DNA from 4 places in the Mesorhizobium sp. Primo-A genome. Region 3 is predicted to be linked to each of the others. Evidence: riboswitches for the same ligand, from Rfam matches in the RefSeq annotation. Region 3 holds a riboswitch; each other region holds the start of a gene.
What was found. Region 3 has a riboswitch for cobalamin ahead of bluB (5,6-dimethylbenzimidazole synthase). Riboswitches for the same ligand answer to the same signal wherever they lie in the genome.
Positions count from the first base shown of each region.

Region 1: linked by a shared signal. The riboswitch ahead of EOC83_RS11515 (ABC transporter ATP-binding protein) and the one ahead of bluB (5,6-dimethylbenzimidazole synthase) in region 3 are both predicted to bind cobalamin.
Region 2: linked by a shared signal. The riboswitch ahead of EOC83_RS10220 (aromatic ring-hydroxylating dioxygenase subunit alpha) and the one ahead of bluB (5,6-dimethylbenzimidazole synthase) in region 3 are both predicted to bind cobalamin.
Region 4: linked by a shared signal. The riboswitch ahead of EOC83_RS15665 (DUF1636 family protein) and the one ahead of bluB (5,6-dimethylbenzimidazole synthase) in region 3 are both predicted to bind cobalamin.

Region 1 covers NZ_RZTG01000005.1:182,931-187,629, forward strand. Annotated here, with positions in the region: gene EOC83_RS11500 (phosphatidate cytidylyltransferase) at 1-179, shown strand, start outside; gene EOC83_RS11505 (iron ABC transporter permease) at 205-1,191, opposite strand; gene EOC83_RS11510 (ABC transporter substrate-binding protein) at 1,221-2,168, opposite strand; gene EOC83_RS11515 (ABC transporter ATP-binding protein) at 2,218-3,006, opposite strand; cobalamin riboswitch at 3,171-3,378, opposite strand; gene EOC83_RS11520 (AraC family transcriptional regulator) at 3,614-4,447, shown strand; gene EOC83_RS11525 (alanine racemase) at 4,453-4,699, opposite strand, start outside.
Region 2 covers NZ_RZTG01000004.1:409,180-413,878, reverse strand. Annotated here, with positions in the region: gene EOC83_RS10245 (alpha-glucosidase) at 1-270, shown strand, start outside; gene ugpC (sn-glycerol-3-phosphate ABC transporter ATP-binding protein UgpC) at 295-1,407, shown strand; gene EOC83_RS10235 (DUF680 domain-containing protein) at 1,487-1,732, opposite strand; gene EOC83_RS10230 (DUF680 domain-containing protein) at 1,802-2,002, opposite strand; gene EOC83_RS10225 (DUF680 domain-containing protein) at 2,082-2,279, opposite strand; cobalamin riboswitch at 2,791-2,993, shown strand; gene EOC83_RS10220 (aromatic ring-hydroxylating dioxygenase subunit alpha) at 3,108-4,355, shown strand; gene EOC83_RS10215 (hybrid-cluster NAD(P)-dependent oxidoreductase) at 4,381-4,699, shown strand, end outside.
Region 3 covers NZ_RZTG01000012.1:270,374-275,072, forward strand. Annotated here, with positions in the region: gene dxs (1-deoxy-D-xylulose-5-phosphate synthase) at 1-185, opposite strand, end outside; gene EOC83_RS23215 (pirin family protein) at 328-1,248, opposite strand; gene EOC83_RS23220 (DUF2277 domain-containing protein) at 1,288-1,554, opposite strand; gene EOC83_RS23225 (exodeoxyribonuclease VII small subunit) at 1,665-1,916, opposite strand; gene EOC83_RS23230 (histone deacetylase family protein) at 1,920-2,846, opposite strand; cobalamin riboswitch at 2,968-3,148, shown strand; partial or broken gene bluB (5,6-dimethylbenzimidazole synthase) at 3,259-3,876, shown strand; gene EOC83_RS23240 (hypothetical protein) at 3,999-4,699, opposite strand, start outside.
Region 4 covers NZ_RZTG01000008.1:31,446-36,144, forward strand. Annotated here, with positions in the region: gene EOC83_RS15645 (NADH-quinone oxidoreductase subunit C) at 1-28, opposite strand, end outside; gene EOC83_RS15650 (NADH-quinone oxidoreductase subunit B) at 33-614, opposite strand; gene EOC83_RS15655 (NADH-quinone oxidoreductase subunit A) at 605-970, opposite strand; gene EOC83_RS15660 (winged helix-turn-helix domain-containing protein) at 1,302-2,501, shown strand; cobalamin riboswitch at 2,532-2,736, shown strand; gene EOC83_RS15665 (DUF1636 family protein) at 2,775-3,203, shown strand; gene cobW (cobalamin biosynthesis protein CobW) at 3,206-4,243, shown strand; gene cobN (cobaltochelatase subunit CobN) at 4,262-4,699, shown strand, end outside.

The DNA.
Region 1 (4,699 bases), on a different contig from region 3:
TCGCCTGCTCGATGGGATTCCTAGGCGGGCTGGTCGCCTCGGCCATCAAGCGCGACCAGGGCGTCAAGGACTGGGGCCATCTCATCGAAGGCCATGGCGGCATGATGGACCGCACCGACAGCCTGGTCTTCGCCGCCCCGGTGTTCTTCCACATCGTGCGCTATTTCTGGACTGTGTGATCCGGCGACCGGTTGCCAAAGGCGCTCAAAGCCGGTTGCGGATCAGCATGGTGACGACGAAGAACGCACCGACCGAGCTGGTGATGATGCCGATCGGCAGTTCCTGCGGCGGCAGCAGCGTTCGGGCCAGAAGATCGCTGGCCAGCAAAAGCACCGCGCCGAAGACGGCGCAGCTGGCAACCAGGCGCAGATGCAAGGGGCCTGCCAGCGGCCGCGACAGATGCGGGATCATCAGCCCGACGAAGCCGATGACCCCGGCGACAGAGACCAGGATCGCCGTCGAGAAGGCGGCGACGAGAAACGTCATTCGGCGCATGCGCGCCACTGGCACGCCAAGGCTTTCGGCGGCGTTTTCGCCGGCCAGGAAGGCATCGAGCCGGCGGTGGTTCCACAGCGCGTAAGCCAGAATGGTGCCCGCACCCAGCGCGCCGAGCCAGATATTGTCCCAGCGCGCCAGGCCAAGGCCGCCCATCGTCCAGAACAACACGGAGTGGGCGGCGCGCTGGTCGCCGGCAAAGACCAGGTAGTTGGTCAAGGCGGTGAACATGAAGGACACGGCAAGGCCGGCGAGGATCAGCCGCTCCGGCCCTTGGCCCCTCACCCGCGCGACCAGCAGCAGGACGACGCCGGCGGCCAATATGCCGCCGGTGAAGGCCGCGACCGGCAACGTCCAGATGCCAAAGCTGTCGCCGAAGACGGTGATGACGGAAACGGCACCGGCGGCGGCGCCCGACGACAGGCCGAACAGGAACGGATCGGCGAGATCGTTGCGGGTCACTGTCTGCAGCAGCGCGCCGACGACGCCGAGGCCCGCGCCGACGCAGATGGCCAGGATCGTGCGCGGCAGCCGCAGATCGACGACGATCTTGCCGACCGGCCCGGACACGTCGTGCCCGCCTAAGCCGATTGCGCGGCCAAGCGCTGCTACAACGTCGGCCAGCGGGATCAGCGTCGAGCCATAGGCGATCGACAGCAGAGCGAGAGCGGCGATCGCCGCCGCTCCCGCCAGCATGGCCAACGCAAATGCCGGATGGCGCAAGCTCAAAATGCTTCCGGGTGCATGGCCTTGGCGATCTTGTCGATCGCTTCGATGTTGGCGGGTCCAGGCGTCAGCTCGGCGTAGCGGAGGGCGACGAAGCGCTCGTTCTTGACCGCGTCTGTCTCCTTCATGGCCGGATGCGCTTTCAGGAAATCGAGCAGCTTCCTGTAGCCGCCACCGTCCTGGTAATCGAGCAGGATGAGGAATTGCGGATTGCGCGACGCCACCGTTTCCCAATCCGTGTTGCCCCAGCTGGTGTCCATGTCAGCCATGATGTTGTCGCCGCCGGCGGCAGTGATCATGGCGCTGGGGATGGCGAACTTGCCTGCGGTGAACGGCTTGTCCTCGCCGGAATCGTAGAGGAACACCCGCGTGCCCTTGGCGCTGCCGACCTTGGCGGTGATGTCGGCGAGCTGCGCCTTCCAGCCAGAGACAAGCTTTTCAGCCTCGGCCTCCTTGCCGAAGATCTTGCCCAGCTTTTCGACGTCGCCATAGAGCAGGTCCATCGAGGCGGCGGGGCGGCTCTTGTCGAGATGGACGCAGCTTTCCGTCAGAACCAGCGTCTTGATGCCGTGCGGGGCAAGCGTGTCGGGCGTCACCTCGCCACCCGGCTTCATGCCGTAGTACCAGCCGGCGAAGAAGAAATCCGGCTCCACGGCCACGAGGTTTTCGAGCGTCGGATATTTCGGCGCCAGCTCCGGGATCGAACCCTGCTCTGCCTTGAATTCGGAACCGACCTTGTACCATCCGGTGATGCCCGTCAGGCCGACCATTGACGGCTGCAATTTCAGCGCGAAAGCCATCTCAGCCATGTTCAGATCGTGGATGACAGCGCGCTTCGGCGGCGCGTCGAAGGTCAGCGGCTTGCCGCAGCTGTCGACGGTTACCGGGAAGGCGAAGGCGGTCGAGGTCAGCAGCGAGACGGCAAGCGAAAAAGCGAGGCGTTTCACGGGTATGCTCCTTGTGGGTGGGATCGGGTCGACTATGGAACGGCTTCAATCACGACGGCGGCGCGGCACGGTTCGGAACCTCGAACACCGTCAACTCTCGATCCTCGGTTGGATGGCGCAGGCGCAGCACATCGATGCCGAAAATCTCGCGGATCAGCTGTTGGGCCAGCGCTTCGCGCGGTGCGGCGAGCGCTTGCAGACGGGCATGGTTCATCACCGCCACCCTGGTGGCGAAGGGTGCTACCAGCGCCAGATCGTGCAGCACCGCGATCACCGTCATCTCAAAGCCTGCCACGAGGTCGAGCAGTTCGCCGCGGGCGCGCGGGTCCAGATGGTTGGTCGGTTCGTCGAGGAACAGGATTTTGGGCTGCTGGGCGATGGCGCGCGCCAGTTGGGCGCGCTGGCGCTCGCCGCCCGACAGCGAGCCGACGGTGCGGCCAAGCAGCGGCAGCAGGCCGGTCCGGCGCAGCGCCTCGACGGCGATATCGCGTTCCTCGCGCCTGCGCCGCAGCCCGGCGTGCGGGACCCGGCCAAGCTCGACATAATCGATCACCGCCAGCCGCGGATCGGGCTGGTCGGTCTGGCCGACAACGGCGATATGCAGCGCCCGCTCGGCGGCCGAAATCCTGTCCAGCCCGCGTCCGCCAAGCTTCACCTCGCCGGAACTTGGCCGCAGCATGCCCGACAGCATGCGCAGCAGCGTCGTCTTGCCGGCGCCGTTGGGACCGATGATGGCAAGGCGATCGCCAGCGGCCACCGAGAAGCTGACCGCCTGGACCAGATTCCGCCCATTCGCCATGGCACAGAGGTCATGGGCTTCGAGAAGCGCTGCGCTCATCGGCTGCAGCCCGCCGGATTGCGGGGACGGCAAAGTGTGAGCATGGTGATGCGATGATCGATGGAGCCGTCCAACTTTCCGTCACTTTCCAAAACTGGCGACGGAAGGAAGCTGGCGAACCGGCCGACAAGGCCGGGATTCGCGTTTCCTCCCGGCACACCCCGTCCGGTCAACTCAGTGATGGCAGGTCTCCTGGCTCGCGGGTCGTTGCGCCATCCTGCCTTCCCAGCCTTGCCGGCCAGTGGCATTCACGGATTTTGCTCGCCGCTTACAGTTGCGGGGGCAGCCACGGCCTCGACCTGAACAGGCCTCACCGTGTTCCCTTTTCACCCCTCGCCTTTCGGCTCGGGGACCATCACCACTTCAGCGTAGATTTCCACCAAACGCTTCGCAATGGATTTCTCGGACGAAGTGGTGGGCCAGCTAAGGGAAACAGGCATTGCACGCTCACTTTATGTAATAACATAACATTCTTAGGAGATGACGCGGCCCGCTGTCAAGCGAAAGCCCATGGGATCGGCGCAGATTGCACGGAATGCGCAATTTCGATCAAACTGGCCGCGCCAGGAAACGCCAAGATGATCCGGCCAATGCGAAAAGGAGCCCCATGAACCCGACCGAGAAAGCGCTGTGGTTCGTCGAGAGCCATCTGCCGGAGGCGATCTCGCTTGACGATGTCGCGCAAAGCAGCGGCGTGTCGCGTTTTCATGTGACGCGCGCCTTCGGCGCCGCAACCGGCCGCTCGGTGATGGGTTACATGCGCTCACGCCGGCTGACCGAGGCGGCGCGCAAGCTGGCCGGCGGAGCGCCCGACATCCTCGTCGTCGCGCTCGACGCCGGCTACAACTCGCATGAGGCGTTCACCCGTGCCTTCCGCGATCAGTTCGGCACCACGCCGGAACTGGTGCGCGCGCAAGGCTCGACCAACAACCTCGACCTCGTGGAGCCGATCCTGATGGACCAGTCCTTCCTCACCAATCTCGAACCACCGCGCTTCGAGACCAGCCGGCCGTTCCTGATCGCCGGCCTCGGCGAACGCTACAGCTGCGAAACCAGCGCCGGGATTCCGATGCAGTGGCAGCGTTTTGCACCCTATATCGGCAACATCCCCGGCGAGATCTCAGGCGTTTTCTACGGCGTCTGCCTTAACGGCGATGACGCGGGCAATTTCGACTATGTCGTCGGCGTCGAAGTGTCCGGCTTTGCGGATCTGCCGAAGGACTTCTATCGGGTGCGGGTGCCGGCGCAGAAATATGCGGTGTTCTCGCACCGCGAGCACATCTCATCCATCCGCCGGACGATCAACACGATCTGGAACAGTTGGCTGCCCGACTCCGGTCACGAAATCGCGGATGCACCGGAATTCGAGCGCTATGGACCGGAGTTCGATGCCCACAGCGGCAATGGCGGGCTGGAGATCTGGGTACCGGTGAAGGCGTAGCTCGATCACGCCATCGGCAGCGCCGGCCAGCGATCGATGACCTTTCCGCCGGAAAACACGGCGATCGACCCGAATTGCTGCAGCACGGCCTCGCTCTGCGTCGGCCTTAGAAACGCGTAGTCGCCTGGCCTTGCGGCCGCATCGGCGGGCAAGCCCATGAATTGCTGGTTGGAGGACAGGCCGAGCAGGCCGTTCGTCTTCATGCCTTGGGGGAAGACCGGCTCGGCCATCCACTTGCCGCCATAGAGATAG
Region 2 (4,699 bases), on a different contig from region 3:
CGGCGCTTTCTCAGCTTCCGGCGTGCCCATCCGGCGCTGGCCAAGGGCGACATCACCTTCATCGAAAGTGAGGGAGATACCGTGGCCTTCACGCGCCGCGCAGGCAACGAGCAGATCGTCTGCGTCTTCAATCTGGGAGCCGGGCGGGCCAAGGTTGACCTTGGCGGCCGATCGCTGCAACCTCTGCCCGGGCACGGATTTTCGGGGCAGGCGAGCAGCGGTTCCATCGAGCTTGGCGGCTACGGCGCCTGGTTCGGGCGTCTCGACTGAATTTCCAATCACTGGAGGAAACCAATGGCCGATGTCACGCTAAGACAAGTGAAGAAGTCCTACGGCAATCTGAACATTCTCCACGGCATCGACCTCGATATTAGGTCGGGCGAGTTCATCGTCTTCGTCGGCCCGTCGGGCTGCGGCAAGTCGACATTGCTGAGGTCGATCGCCGGGCTCGAGGAAATCACCTCCGGCGAACTCAGAATAGCCGGCGAAGTGGTGAACGACGTGCCGCCGTCGAAGCGGGGCATCGCCATGGTGTTCCAGTCCTACGCGCTGTACCCGCACATGACCGTCTACGACAACATGGCGTTCTCGATGAAGATCGGCAAAGAGAACAAGGCCGAGATCGACCGCCGCGTGCGCCAGGCCGCCGAGATCCTGCAGCTGACCAAATATCTCGACCGCCTGCCCAAGGCGATGTCGGGTGGCCAGCGCCAGCGCGTCGCCATCGGCCGCGCCATCGTGCGCAATCCGAAGGTGTTCCTGTTCGACGAGCCGCTTTCGAACCTCGACGCCGCGCTGCGCGTCGCCACCCGCATCGAGATCGCCAAGCTCAAGGAATCGATGCCCAACACGACCATGATCTACGTTACCCACGACCAGGTCGAGGCGATGACGCTGGCCGACCGCATCGTGGTGCTCAAGGACGGCCATATCGAGCAGGTCGGCACGCCGATGGACCTCTACAAGAAGCCCGGCAATCTGTTCGTTGCCCAGTTCATCGGCTCGCCGGCCATGAACATCCTGCCGGCGACCATCGAAAAGACCGGAAACCCGACCGTCGTCAGCCATGTCGGCGGACGCAAGGCGACCGTGCCGATTGCGACGCCGGCTTCGGCAAAGGGCGCTGCGGTGAGCTTTGGCGTGCGGCCGGAGGACCTGATCATCGCCAGCGGCGCGGACTATCTGTTCGAGGGGACGGTCGACTATGTCGAGCAACTCGGCGAGGTGCAGCTTGTCTATGTCGACATCGGCCGCGCCGATCTGCCGCTGGTGACCAAGCTGCCCGGCAATGTCGAGGTCAAGCGCGGCTCGACATTGCGGCTGAGCGCCAATGGCGAGGACCTGCATATCTTCGACGCGGATGGACGTTCTTTCGCGTTGCATGAAGTGGAAGCAAAGGCGGCTTAACCGCAATTACCGTGTCAGGCACAAAAAAGAGCGGCGGGCCGGGCCCGCCGCTCTTTGACTTGGAGATCGACTTCGGTTGTTAGTTGTTGCCGAAGAGGTTGCGGTCGGCACCTTGCGGAGCAGACTTCTGGGTGGTGTCACCCGACGAGTTCAGCAGCTTGTAGACCGGCGAACCGGTGTTGCGTACCGAAGAGGTGCGCGTGCTGTCGACCGAAGTCGTGGCGGCAGGCTGATTGGCACCATTGGAGCCAAAATTGTCGCTGCCGGCGAAGGCACTGCCGGTGATGGCCAGAACGGCGGCGGCAGCAATAAGGATCTTGTTCATTTTAGTCTCCTGAATTCTGGATTTCGCCAGGACGGCAGACACAGCTGCCGTCGGTTGCGAAATTGGTTGTTAGCGACCGAAGAGGTTACGGTCGCTGCCCTGAGCGGGCGTCTGGGCAGCCGGTTCCGAGGTTTTGGTGGAAGCCGTGTACGACTGGTCCACAGCGGCGGCAGGCTGGTTGGGGCCGTTCGAACCGTAGTTGTCGCTGCCCGCGAAAGCGCTGCCGGTGATGGCCAGAACGGCGGCGGCAGCAATGAGGATCTTGTTCATCTTGAATACTCCTGAATGTCTGAATTTCGCCAGGGCGGCGGGCGAGCCCGCCGTCGACCGGGAAACTGGGAATCGGCTGTTAGTTGTTGCCGAAGAGGTTGCGGTCAGCACCCTGGGCAGGCGCCTGAGCAGCCGGTTCCGACTTCTTGGTCGAAGCGGTGTACGAGCTGTCGACAGCAGTGGCTGCCGCGGCGTTGGAACCGTAGTGGTCGCTACCAGCGAAGGCGCTGCCGGAAATGGCCAGAAGGGCTGCGGCAGTGAGAATGATCTTTTTCATTTTTGGTACTCCAGTATCGTCTTTTTTCCGTCCGTCTAGCGGCGTGTCTTGGAAATGAAATCGCGTCGTTCGGACAGCCCCGATGTGGGAGGGCAAGGTCGTCTTTTCCAATCACGAAGTTGTTCCGTGTGGACCATGAATCCACACCTTGAAATTGTGCCAACGGAATCTAGGGATGCATTTTTCTTCTTCATATCAGTGTGTTAGGTGTAGCCACCTGATGGATCACTGACTGTTTCAGAGGCCCAGCGTTCACACCGTCCTGCACGCACCGTCAACAGAAACGAACCGTTCGGTTCGATTTTAGGGCGAACTAATAGTCATTTTTCGAAACCATTAACCTTTTTTGACCCCCCGCGAAGGGTCGGATTCGGGAAGATCGCAGCCGGCAAATGGCCGCCCGGGAGGTGGGATCTCGGCCCGCGACGAGCTGCAGTAGCGTTTCGCATGCCGTGTCGCGCCGCATGGATACGATGTCGTTTTCATGCCGACGGCGCGCCCGCGATCGTGGTTAGATCATACCATCTCAGGTGCCGCTTCGTGACGACGAGGCGGAGAATTGGGAAGCCGGTCAGAATCCGGCGCTGCCCCCGCAACGGTGGTGGAGTTCAAGTCGCAACGGGAGACCACTGGGCAACCGCCTGGGAAGGTGTCGCGATGGTCCGCAAGGACAACTCCAGAGCCCGGAAACCAGCCCGAGATTTTTAGACTCGACTGATCGCGGTGGGCGGTCAAGAGGTGGATAGCGCATGTCCGGCACACAGCCGGCCTGCGCTTCAATCCTTCCTCCGTCACCACCAGTTCAGTCCTTAGGAACGAGGACAGGACATGGATATCCGCAACGACATGCTGAGGCTCCTGAAGGGGCGCCGGCAAGGCTTTTCGCTGGAGCAGCCCTTCTACACCGATCCGGACTACTTCAAGCTCGACATGGAGCTGATCTGGTATCGCGACTGGCTGTTCATCGGCCATGATTGCGAACTGCCGAAGCCGGGCAGCTACATCACCGTGCAGGTCGGCGATTATCCGGTCGTCCTTGTCCGCGACCAGCACGGCAAGATCAACGCCTTCCACAATTCCTGCCGCCATCGCGGCAGCCGCGTGTGCAACACGGAGAAGGGTACCGCGGCAAAGCTCGTCTGCCCGTATCATCAGTGGACCTACGAGCTGGACGGCCGCCTGCTGTTTGCCCGCCAGATGGCCGACGGTTTCGACAAGAGTGATTTCGGCCTGAAGCCGGTCGCCTGCGAGAGCGTCGGCGGCTACATCTTCATCTGCCTGGCCAAGGAACCGGCAGATTTCGCGCCGATGCGGGCGATGATCGAACCCTATCTTTTGCCGCACCGGCTGCGTGAAGCAAAGATCGCCTTCGAGAGCACGATCGTCGAGAAGGGCAACTGGAAGCTGGTCTGGGAAAACAACCGCGAGTGCTACCACTGCGCCGCCAATCATCCCGAGTTGTGCAAGACCTTCCCCGAGGCTCCAACCATAACCGGCGTCCATGGCGCCGACAGCGACCCTGAAATGGTCGCACACTGGGCCAGATGCGAGGCATCAGGCTTGCCGAGCAAATTCCGCATCGATCCGGCAGGGCAGTACCGCGCCACCCGCGCGCCGCTGCTGCGCGATGCCGTCAGCTACACCATGACGGGAAAACGGGCGGTCCAGAAGAACCTGTCCGACAGCGTTTCAACCGACCGCATCGGCTCCTTGCTGCTCTATCACTATCCGACGACCTGGAACCATATCCTCGGCGACCACGCCGTTACCTTCCGCGTGCTGCCGATCAGTGCCACGGAAACCGCAGTGACAACGAAATGGCTCGTCCACAAGGATGCGGTCGAAGGCGTCGACTACGACCTCGCTGAGCTCACCCATGTCTGGACCGAGACCAACGACCAGGACCGCCGCATCGTCGAGGAAAACGCCTTCGGCATCCTGTCGCCGGCCTATGAACCAGGCCCCTATTCGGAGCTGCATGAGGGCGGCGTGATCCAGTTCGTCGAGTGGTACGCGTCGTTCATCGGGCCGCGCCTTGCCGAAGGCGGCCGGCCGGCCCTGCGCAGCGTCGCCTAGCCCAGGGGACAAGAGGATGAATGCGATGACGGACCTTGGCCTCTATCGCCATCTCGACCAGATGACGCCCTGGAACGACAGGCTGCAGGTGCTGGAAGTGATCGGCGTCAGCGACGAAGCGCCTGACGTGAAGACCTTCACCTTCCGCTCCGACAACCAGACCTGGTTCCGCTACAAACCGGGGCAGTTCGTGACTCTGGAACTGCCGACATCGGACGGGCCGCTGATGCGCACCTACACGCTGTCGTCCTCGCCGTCGCGGCCGTTCTCGATCGCGGTGACGGTCAAGGCGCAGGCGGGCAGCACCGGTACGCGCTGGATGTTCGACCATCTGACGCCCGGTT
Region 3 (4,699 bases):
AGCGCCACTGTCAGCTCGACCACGCCAAGGCCGGCGCCCAGATGACCACCCGTGCGGGATACCGCGTCGACCAGCTCGGCGCGAAGCTCGGACGCCAGTTGCGGCAGCTCACTCTCGGCAAGCATGCGCAGGTCGGCCGGGATGCGGGCCTTGTCGAGAAGCGGCGTATGCGGCGTTGCGTTCACGGTGCTCAGGCTTTCGGTTGATGGGCGAAATAGGCCGCCGGCCGGCGAAAGTAAATGCGTGTCAGTGACGCGGATCAGACTGTGGTCTTTTGCTTCTATGCAGGTCGTTTCCCCAAAACCGGGCCACTTTGGGCGACAGGCATCAGCTTTCCGGCAGCGGAATGAACTCTTCCTCGTCTCCTGGAACGATGTCGAAGCGGCCTGTCTTCCATTCCTCTTTCGCCTGTTCGATACGCTCTTTCGACGACGAGACGAAATTCCACCAGATGTAACGCTTCGAACCAAGAGAGGCGCCGCCGAACAGCATGAAATGCGCCCCGGTCTGCGACGACACGACGATCTCGTCACCGGGACGGAAGACCAGCAGCCGTTCGGCTGGGAACACATCGCCCGAAATCGAGACCTCGCCTTCCAGCGTGTAAATGGCGCGCTCTTCCGCATCGGCAGGGATTTTCACGCTGGCGCCGGGCGCCAGGCGCAGGTCGGCGTAGAGCGTCTCCGAATCGGCCCTGACCGGGGACCGTAATCCTTGGAAATCGCCGATGATGAGGCGCCCGTTGACGCCTTCGGCATCAATCTCGGGAAGCCTGAGCGCTCCTGTGTTCTCGAACACAGGAGCCACCTCTTCCTTGTCGTCCGGCAGCGCCAGCCATGTCTGCAGGCCGGATACCGACATCGGCGCGCCACGCAGTTCCTCCGGCGTACGCTCCGAATGGACGATGCCGCGGCCGGCGGTCATCAAATTCACGTCGCCGGGCTGAATGACCATTTCGGTGCCGAGGGAGTCGCGGTGCCGGATCTTGCCGTCGAACAGATAGGTGACCGTCGACAGTCCGATATGCGGATGCGGACGGACGTCCAGCGCCTGGCCGGCCCGCAGGATCGCGGGACCCATGCGGTCGAAGAAGATGAACGGACCGACCAACCGCCTTTTTGCCGTTGGCAGGGCACGGCGCACCTGAAAACCACCGATGTCCTTGGCGTTCGGAATGACCATCAATTCGATCTGATCGCTGGCGAACGCATCGCCCACCTCAGGGTCTTTCCCGGGGAAGAAGCTCATGGACTCTCCTTGTCGGTGGTCGAAGGCCGCCTGGCCGCATCAGGCAAAGCGGATGGCCGCCTTTGCCCGCAGCTTGGCCGCCACCTCTTCGCGATTGCGCGGATGCTGATGGGTTTCCAGGGAATCGAGCAGTTCGCGCGCCGAGGCCGCGATGGCGTCGACGGCATGATCGAAGGCGTGCTGGTTCTGCTTCGAGGGTCGCGTCGTTCCGCTCAGCTTGCGGACGAACTGAAGGGCCGCGTCGCGCACCTCGTCATTGGTTGCCGGCGGATCAAAATTGAACAGGGTCTTGATGTTTCTGCACATCGCTTCCGTATCTCCTCTTGTCCTTGAGCTGTTTCAATCGCAACGAGTTATATCCTCGATCATGATCATGTCCAAAAACCGGTGAGGCGAGGCCATCGTTCGGACCGGCCTCAATCCGCGTCGAGCGGCTCCGTTCCAACCGGCTTGCCGTCGCGCGACAGCCTGATCTTCTCGACCTTGTCCTCGGCGGCCTTCAGCAGCCGGTCGCAATGCGCCTTCAGCGCCTCGCCACGTTCATAGATCCTGATCGACTGGTCGAGCGGCACGTCGCCACGCTCCAGATCATCGACGATCTTCTCCAGCGCATCGAGTGCCTGCTCGAAGCTCATCGCCTTGACGTCTTCGTTGGTCTCACCAGCCATCGTTCATCCTTTCATCAGTCGCCCGACATGGGCGGCGACCGAAAATGCCAATCCCTGCAGATCGTAGCCGCCCTCGAGCAGGCTGACGAGCCGGTTGCCGCTGTGGCGTGCCGCGCGCTGCATCAGCTGGCCGGTCGCCCAATCGAAATCATCCTCGGTCAGATTGATCTCGGCCAGCGGATCGCGGTGGTGCGCGTCGAACCCGGCCGAAATGATGATCAGGTCGGGCGCGAAATTGTCGAGCGCGGGCAGGACGCGCGACAGGAAGGCATCGCGAAACACTTCGCTGCCGGTCTGCGGCGCCAGCGGTGCGTTGACGATGTTGCCGGCGCCCGTTTCGGTCTTCGCTCCGGTGCCGGGATAAAGCGGCATCTGGTGTGTCGAGCAATAGAGCACCGAGGGATCGTCCCAGAAAATATCCTGCGTGCCATTGCCGTGATGCACGTCCCAGTCGACGATGGCAACGCGCTCGACACCGTGTTTCTTCTGCGCATAACGCGCCGCGATCGCCGCCGTGTTGAACAGGCAGAAGCCCATGGCCGTGGTCTTTTCGGCATGATGGCCGGGCGGCCGGGCGGCGACGAAGACGTTGTCGGCGCGGCCCGAAAAGACATCATCGACGGCGGCGTTGGCGGCGCCGATCGCGGTGATCGCCGCTTGCCAGCTCTTCGGACTGGCAGTGGTGTCGGCATCGATGCGGGCAATCCCCTCGTCGGGAATGGCGGCGCGCACGCGGGCGACGAAATCGGCGGGATGCGCGTAGAGGATGGTGGCCTCGTCGCCTTCCGGCGCCTGGATACGATCGAGCCCGGCAAAGGCTTCCTCGTCGAGCACGCGCTCGATGGCACGCAGGCGGTCGGGCCGCTCGGGATGTCCGGGCGGCGTGAGATGCTCGAGGAAGATCGGATGCGTGTAGAGACGGGTGGTCATCGTCCTAATCTAGTGACCCGGATCGACAAAGGCCATGCACGGGCGGCCGATGACTGGGGAAAATCGCGCCTGCGTCCATTCGTGTCGCCGCAGGCATTGGCCTCGCCGGCGCTTCGGCGTAAAGTCCTTGGCACTGCCTGGTGCCCGCCGCAAGCGGGAGAATCGGGAACACGGTTGAATTCCGTGGCGTGCCCAACGCTGTGAGGGGGACCGCGCCGGTAAATGCCACTGTCGATGACGGGAAGGCACCGGACGCGGGTTGATCCCAAGCCAGAAGACCGGCCTGGCAGGCATCGTCATCCGCATGGTCGGGCGGGTGGCATCAGAGCGACGTGCGTCCATTTGGACGCACAAAGTACGCTCTGACCGTTTTGAATCTGCAATCGCAAGGGGACAAGCGATGCCGGAACATATGACCGCTGCCATTGACGATGGATTCGACCAGAATGCGCGCGATGCGGTCTATCGCGCCATGTTCACGCGGCGCGACGTGCGCAGCCATTTCCTGCCCACCGCGATCGATGACGACGTGCTGGCGCGGCTGCTGCTTGCCGCCCATCACGCGCCATCGGTCGGCTTCATGCAGCCATGGAATTTCATTGTCATTCGCGATGCCGGACGACGAGCGGAGGTGCGCGACCTGTTCCTGGCCGCGCGCGAGCAGGAACTGCCGGCGATCGAGGCGGAAAAACAGGCGCTGTACCGCAAGCTCAAGCTGGAAGGCATCTGCGAGAGCGCGCTCAACATCTGCATCACTTGCGACCGGCAGCGCTCGAAGGGTTCGCCGCTGGGACGCTGGCACAATCCGGAGATGGATCTCTACAGCACCGTCTGCGCGGTGCAGAATTTCTGGCTGGCCGCGCGTGCCGAGGGCGTTGGCGTCGGCTGGGTGAGCATCATCGAGGCTGAGGCGCTGAAGCGGCTGTTGGCCATTCCGGATCACGTAACGCCAATCGCCTATCTCTGCGTCGGCCGTGTTTCCGAGTTCGCTTCCAAACCGGACCTTGAAACGCATGGTTGGGGACGGCGGCTGCCGCTGCCGGAACTGATCATGAGCGAGACGTTTTCCGGGCAAGGCGAGACACAGCTCAAGTCCACCGTGGCGCGCCTCAACACCGTTTCTGCCTCACCAGACACCACCTGCCCGGCCGATCAGGGTGTGGCGCCGGCCGTACCCCAGCGCGAACCGCCGAAGGAGGCGAGCGCCTTGTCCTTGAGCTCCCTGAACTTCGACGACGCCTCGGCCAACCGGGCGTCCCAGGCCGGATCCGGCACCTGGCCCGCGATGGTCTTGAAATAGACCTGCATCAGGCAAGCGATGGCGAAAGGCTCGATGAAGGCCGCCTTGAATGCCCAGGCGAAGACGATGGCGAGCACGAAGGCCCAGCCGGCGAGCTGGCCGGGCATCAGGAACAGAATGGCGCCGGCAGGCGCCAGCATCATCAGAAAGATGACGAACGACACGCCCCACATGATGACCGCCAGCCAGACGGCGTTCTTGACCATGACCTTGCCGTTCTGGGCATAGAGCACGACGCCTTGGCGCGCCGTCTCGAAGGGTGAGGCTGAATTGATGCGGATGTTGTAACCGAGGATGATCTCGTCGACATAGGTCAGCGACAGGCGGATCACCGTGTTGATGAAGGAGACCAGGCCGCTCAGGCCCGGTATCGGCAGGAAGGCGGCGATACCGCCGAGCAGGCCGGTGATGGCGCGGATGGCACCCTTGACGAGCTGGTCGACGACGAAAAGGATATTGGCCTCGGCAAAACGCTGGGTGACGACATCCCTGGCGTAGGCGATCTGGTCCTGACCGCCGGGAATGTCGCGGCCGTCGATCAGATGAACCATGA
Region 4 (4,699 bases), on a different contig from region 3:
TCGACAGTTCGCTCAGGGATGCGGTCATGGATTTACCGTTCGATCGTGCCGGTGCGGCGGATCTTCTTCTGCAAGAGAAGAATGCCGTAGAGCAGCGCTTCGGCGCTCGGCGGACAGCCGGGCACATAGATGTCGACCGGCACGATGCGGTCGCAGCCGCGCACCACCGAATAGGAATAGTGGTAATAGCCGCCGCCATTGGCGCAGGAGCCCATCGAGATGACGTAGCGCGGCTCCGGCATCTGGTCGTAGACCTTGCGCAGCGCCGGCGCCATCTTGTTGGTCAGCGTGCCGGCGACGATCATGATGTCGGACTGGCGCGGAGACGCGCGTGGCGCGACGCCGAACCGCTCCGAATCATAGCGCGGCATCGAGGTGTGGATCATCTCGACCGCGCAGCAGGCGAGGCCGAACGTCATGAACATCAGCGACCCGCTGCGCGCCCAGGTGATGAGCGCCTCGGTCGAAGTGACCAGAAAGCCCTTGTCGGCCAACTCGTTGTTGATCTCGAGGAAGAAGGGATCGTCCTCCCCCACCGGCCTGCCGGTGTTGGGATCGATGATGCCCTTGGGCTTCGGCGCGACGAGGGTGCCTGAACTGTCGTTCAATCCCATTCCAGCGCTCCTTTTTTCCATTCATAGGCAAAGCCGATGGTCAGCACCGCCAAAAAAACCATCATCGACCAGAAACCGAGCATGCCGATCTTCGAAAACGACACCGCCCACGGAAACAGGAAGGCTACTTCCAGGTCGAAGATGATGAACAGGATCGACACCAGGTAGAAACGGATGTCGAACTTCATGCGGGCGTCGTCGAACGAGTTGAAACCGCACTCGTAGGCGGAAAGCTTTTCGGGATCGGGATTGCGGTAGGCCACCAGGAAGGGCGCGGCCAGCAGCGCCAGGCCGACAACCAGCGCCACGCCTATGAACAGGACGATGGGCAGGTATGAGCTCAAGAGTGCGTTCATGCTCGGCTTTCCGTTGGCGCCAATCCACGTTGATTACAGCACCGGACCCTAATGCGGAAGCGTGACAGTTTAACCGCTGAACCGTTTTAAGGGCCTATGCTGCAACGCGGCGAGGGTTAGCGCAGCACTTCCAGCGAAGCAAGTCAAACCTTGTTCAAAACATCGACCTGGACGGCATATCGCGGCAAACTGGTCCGATCCGCTCCTGTTTGATTTCCTTCGCTTTTTACTCCACTTTTCTCTCCTGACATGAATGCTGCCAAAACCCTGCTAGCATGGGTTGGAATCAGCCATTCGACCCTCGGTCAAAACACGTCAAAGTGATACCTGCATGAAGGAAAAGATCTCGCTCCCGATGGCCCGGCGCATCGCCCTTGCCGCCCAAGGGTTCCTCGATCCTCGCCCGACCGGCACGCCCGACCGCCGGCATTTTGCCCGCACGCTCTCCCGCACCGGCCTGTTGCAGATCGATTCCGTCAGCGCGGTGGTGCGCGCTCATTATATGCCGCTCTATTCGCGCCTTGGCCCCTACCCGTTCTCGCTGCTCGACAACGCGGCCGTGACGCGTAAGCGCACGGTTTTCGAATACTGGGCGCACGAGGCGTCCTTCCTGCCGGTCGAGACATACCCGCTGATGCGCTGGCGCATGCAGCGCGCCGAGCGGGGCGAGGAAATGTATCTGGGTCTCGCCAAATGGGGCCGCGAGCACGCCGCCTACATCGAAGAGATCTACCGCGAGGTCGCCGAGCGCGGCCCGATCGCCGCTTCCGCGCTGGAGGGCCAGAAAGGTTCGGGCGGCTGGTGGGGCTGGAGCGATGCCAAACACGCCTTCGAATGGCTGTTCTGGGCCGGCCGCATCACCACGGCGCACCGCCGCGGTTTCGAGCGCTTCTATGACCTGCCCGAGCGCGTGCTGCCGCAGGCGATCCTCGATCTGCCGGTGCCGACGCCTGAGGACGCGCACCGCGAATTGCTGCGCATTTCCGCCCGCGCCCACGGCGTGGCGACTTCAAGCGATTTGCGCGACTATTTCCGCCTGTCGCCGGCCGATATGAAAGGCCGGTTGGAGGAACTGGTTGAAACGGGCGAGTTGCTGCCGGTGCGTGTCGAAGGCTGGGACAAGCCGGCCTATCTTCACCGGGACGCCCGTCTGCCGCGCAAAGTCGAGGCCCGCGCCTTGCTGGCACCCTTCGATCCGGTCGTCTTCGAGCGCTCGCGCACCGAGCGGCTGTTCGATTTCCACTACCGCATCGAGATCTACACACCTGCCGACAAGCGGCAGTATGGCTATTATGTCCTGCCGTTCCTGCTCGGCGACAGGATCGTGGCACGCGTCGACCTCAAGGCCGATCGCCCGGCCAGCATACTGCGGGTCCATGCGGCCTATGCCGAGCCCGGTGCGCCGCCTGAAACCGCTGCGGAGCTGTTCGAGGAATTGAAGCAGATGCAAGGTTGGCTCGGGCTCGAACGCATCGAAGTGACGCCTGCCGGCGATTTGGGCGCGGCGCTGGCCGACATAGCCGTGTCGTAAGCTCGCGTTGACACCGCCGCCCGCAAAAGCCTAAATCCGGTTCCAGATGGTCCCTTGCCCGCAACGGCAAGGGCTAAGAGGGAATGCGGTGCGGGGCAAAATCCCAAATCCGCGGCTGTCCCCGCAACTGTAAGCGAAGAGCCAAGGCCGAAAACCACTGGGAATTCCCGGGAAGGCGGCTACCCAAGGCGATGACTCGCGAGCCAGGAGACCTGCCGTCTGCGACTGTAGAATCCGATCGCCCGGCGGGTTTCCGGGCAAGGAGCCCGATCTTTGGACCACGACAGCAGTTTTTCGGCTGGCACAGCGGATATTTCGTCCGGCCATGATGATGCCTTGGCCGGCGTCACCATCATCGTCTGCGGCTCCTGCCGCAATGAGACCGGCTCCGACGCTCATCCCCGCGCCGGCGAGTTGCTGACGGACGACACGCGCCGCGCCGCCGCTGGCGACGATATCCGCATCCGCAGCGTCGAATGCCTTGGCAATTGCAAGCGGCGCCTCAGCGCCGCGATCCTGCGCGACGGTTGCTGGAGCTATGTCTTCGGCGACCTGACCGCGACCAGCGGCGCCGACCTCGTGACAGGCGCAAAGCTCTTCGCCACCTCGAAAGATGGCCTGATCCCGTGGCGTGGCCGCCCCGATAGCCTCAAGCGCGGCCTCGTGGCCCGCATTCCACCCATCGACATGCTGAAGGATTGACCATGACCACTTCCGTATCCCGCGTTCCCTGCACCGTCGTCACTGGCTTCCTCGGCGCCGGCAAGACGACGCTGGTCCGCCATCTCCTGGAAAACGCCGGCGGCAAGCGCATCGCCATCATCGTCAACGAATTCGGCGACATCGGCATCGATGGCGAGATCCTCAAGGGATGCGGTATCGACACCTGCCCCGAGGAAAACATCGTCGAACTGGCCAATGGCTGTATCTGCTGCACTGTCGCCGACGACTTCGTCCCGGCGCTCGACCAAATCCTGTCGCTGACGCCGAGGGTCGACCATATCCTGATCGAAACCTCGGGCCTGGCACTGCCCAAGCCGCTGGTCCAGGCCTTTCAGTGGCCCAGCGTGAAAAGCCGGGTGACCGTCGATGGCGTCATCGCCGTGGTCGACGGACCGGCATTGGCCGAAGGCCGCGTCGCCAACGACATGGAGGCCCTCCAGGCGCAGCGCGCCGGGGACGAGACGCTCGACCACGACGATCCGGTGGAAGAAGTGTTCGAGGACCAGATCGCCTGCGCCGACCTGATCATCCTGTCGAAGAGCGACCTGATGGACGCCGCCGGCACCGCCCGCGCCAATGCCATCGTTGGCGAACACTCCGCCCGCGCAGTGAAGATCGTGCCGACCTCGCATGGCAAGGTCGATCCCTCCGTGCTGCTCGGGCTCGGTCTGGCCGTCGAGGACGACATCGAAAACCGCAAGTCCCATCATGACGGCGCATTCGACCACGAGAATGACGACTTCGACACGTTCATCGTCGACATTGCCTCGATCGCCAATCCGGACGAGCTGGCAAAGCGCGTCGCCACCGTCGCCGAAGAAGAGAACGTGCTGCGCGTAAAAGGCTTCGTCGAGGTCGGCGGCAAGCCGATGCGGCTCTTGCTGCAGGCCGTCGGGCCGCGCGTCAATCATTACTATGACCGCGCCTGGACCGCTGAGGATGACCGCCGCTCGCGCCTCGTCGTCATCGGCCTGAAAGGGCTGAACCGCCCGGCGATCGAGCGTATACTCGCCGGCTGATTTCGGACACGGATTGCGATGCACATCCTAACCACGACATCCGCCTCGCTCGACGACCTCGCCGAGCCGGTCGATCTGCGGCAGACGCCGGCGGATATCGTGGCCCTGTCCTTCACCGACAGCGACCTCGCCGGACTGGCGGCGGCGTGGAGGACCGATGCCGACCGCCTGCCCTCGATGCGGCTGGCCGCACTGCGCGACTTGCGCCATCCCATGTCCGTCGACCTCTGGGTCGACAGCGTCGCCCGCCATGCCAAGATCATCCTCGTGCGCATCCTCGGCGGCTACGACTGGTGGCGCTACGGCTGCGACCAGCTTGCCTCGACCGCCCGCGAACGCGGCATAAAACTGGCGCTGCTGCCCGGCGAATGCCGCGACGAGGATCTGCGCCTGATCGAAGCCTCGACGCTGCCGCGCGAGGAGTTGGACGGCCTGCTCGACTATTTCCGCGAGGGC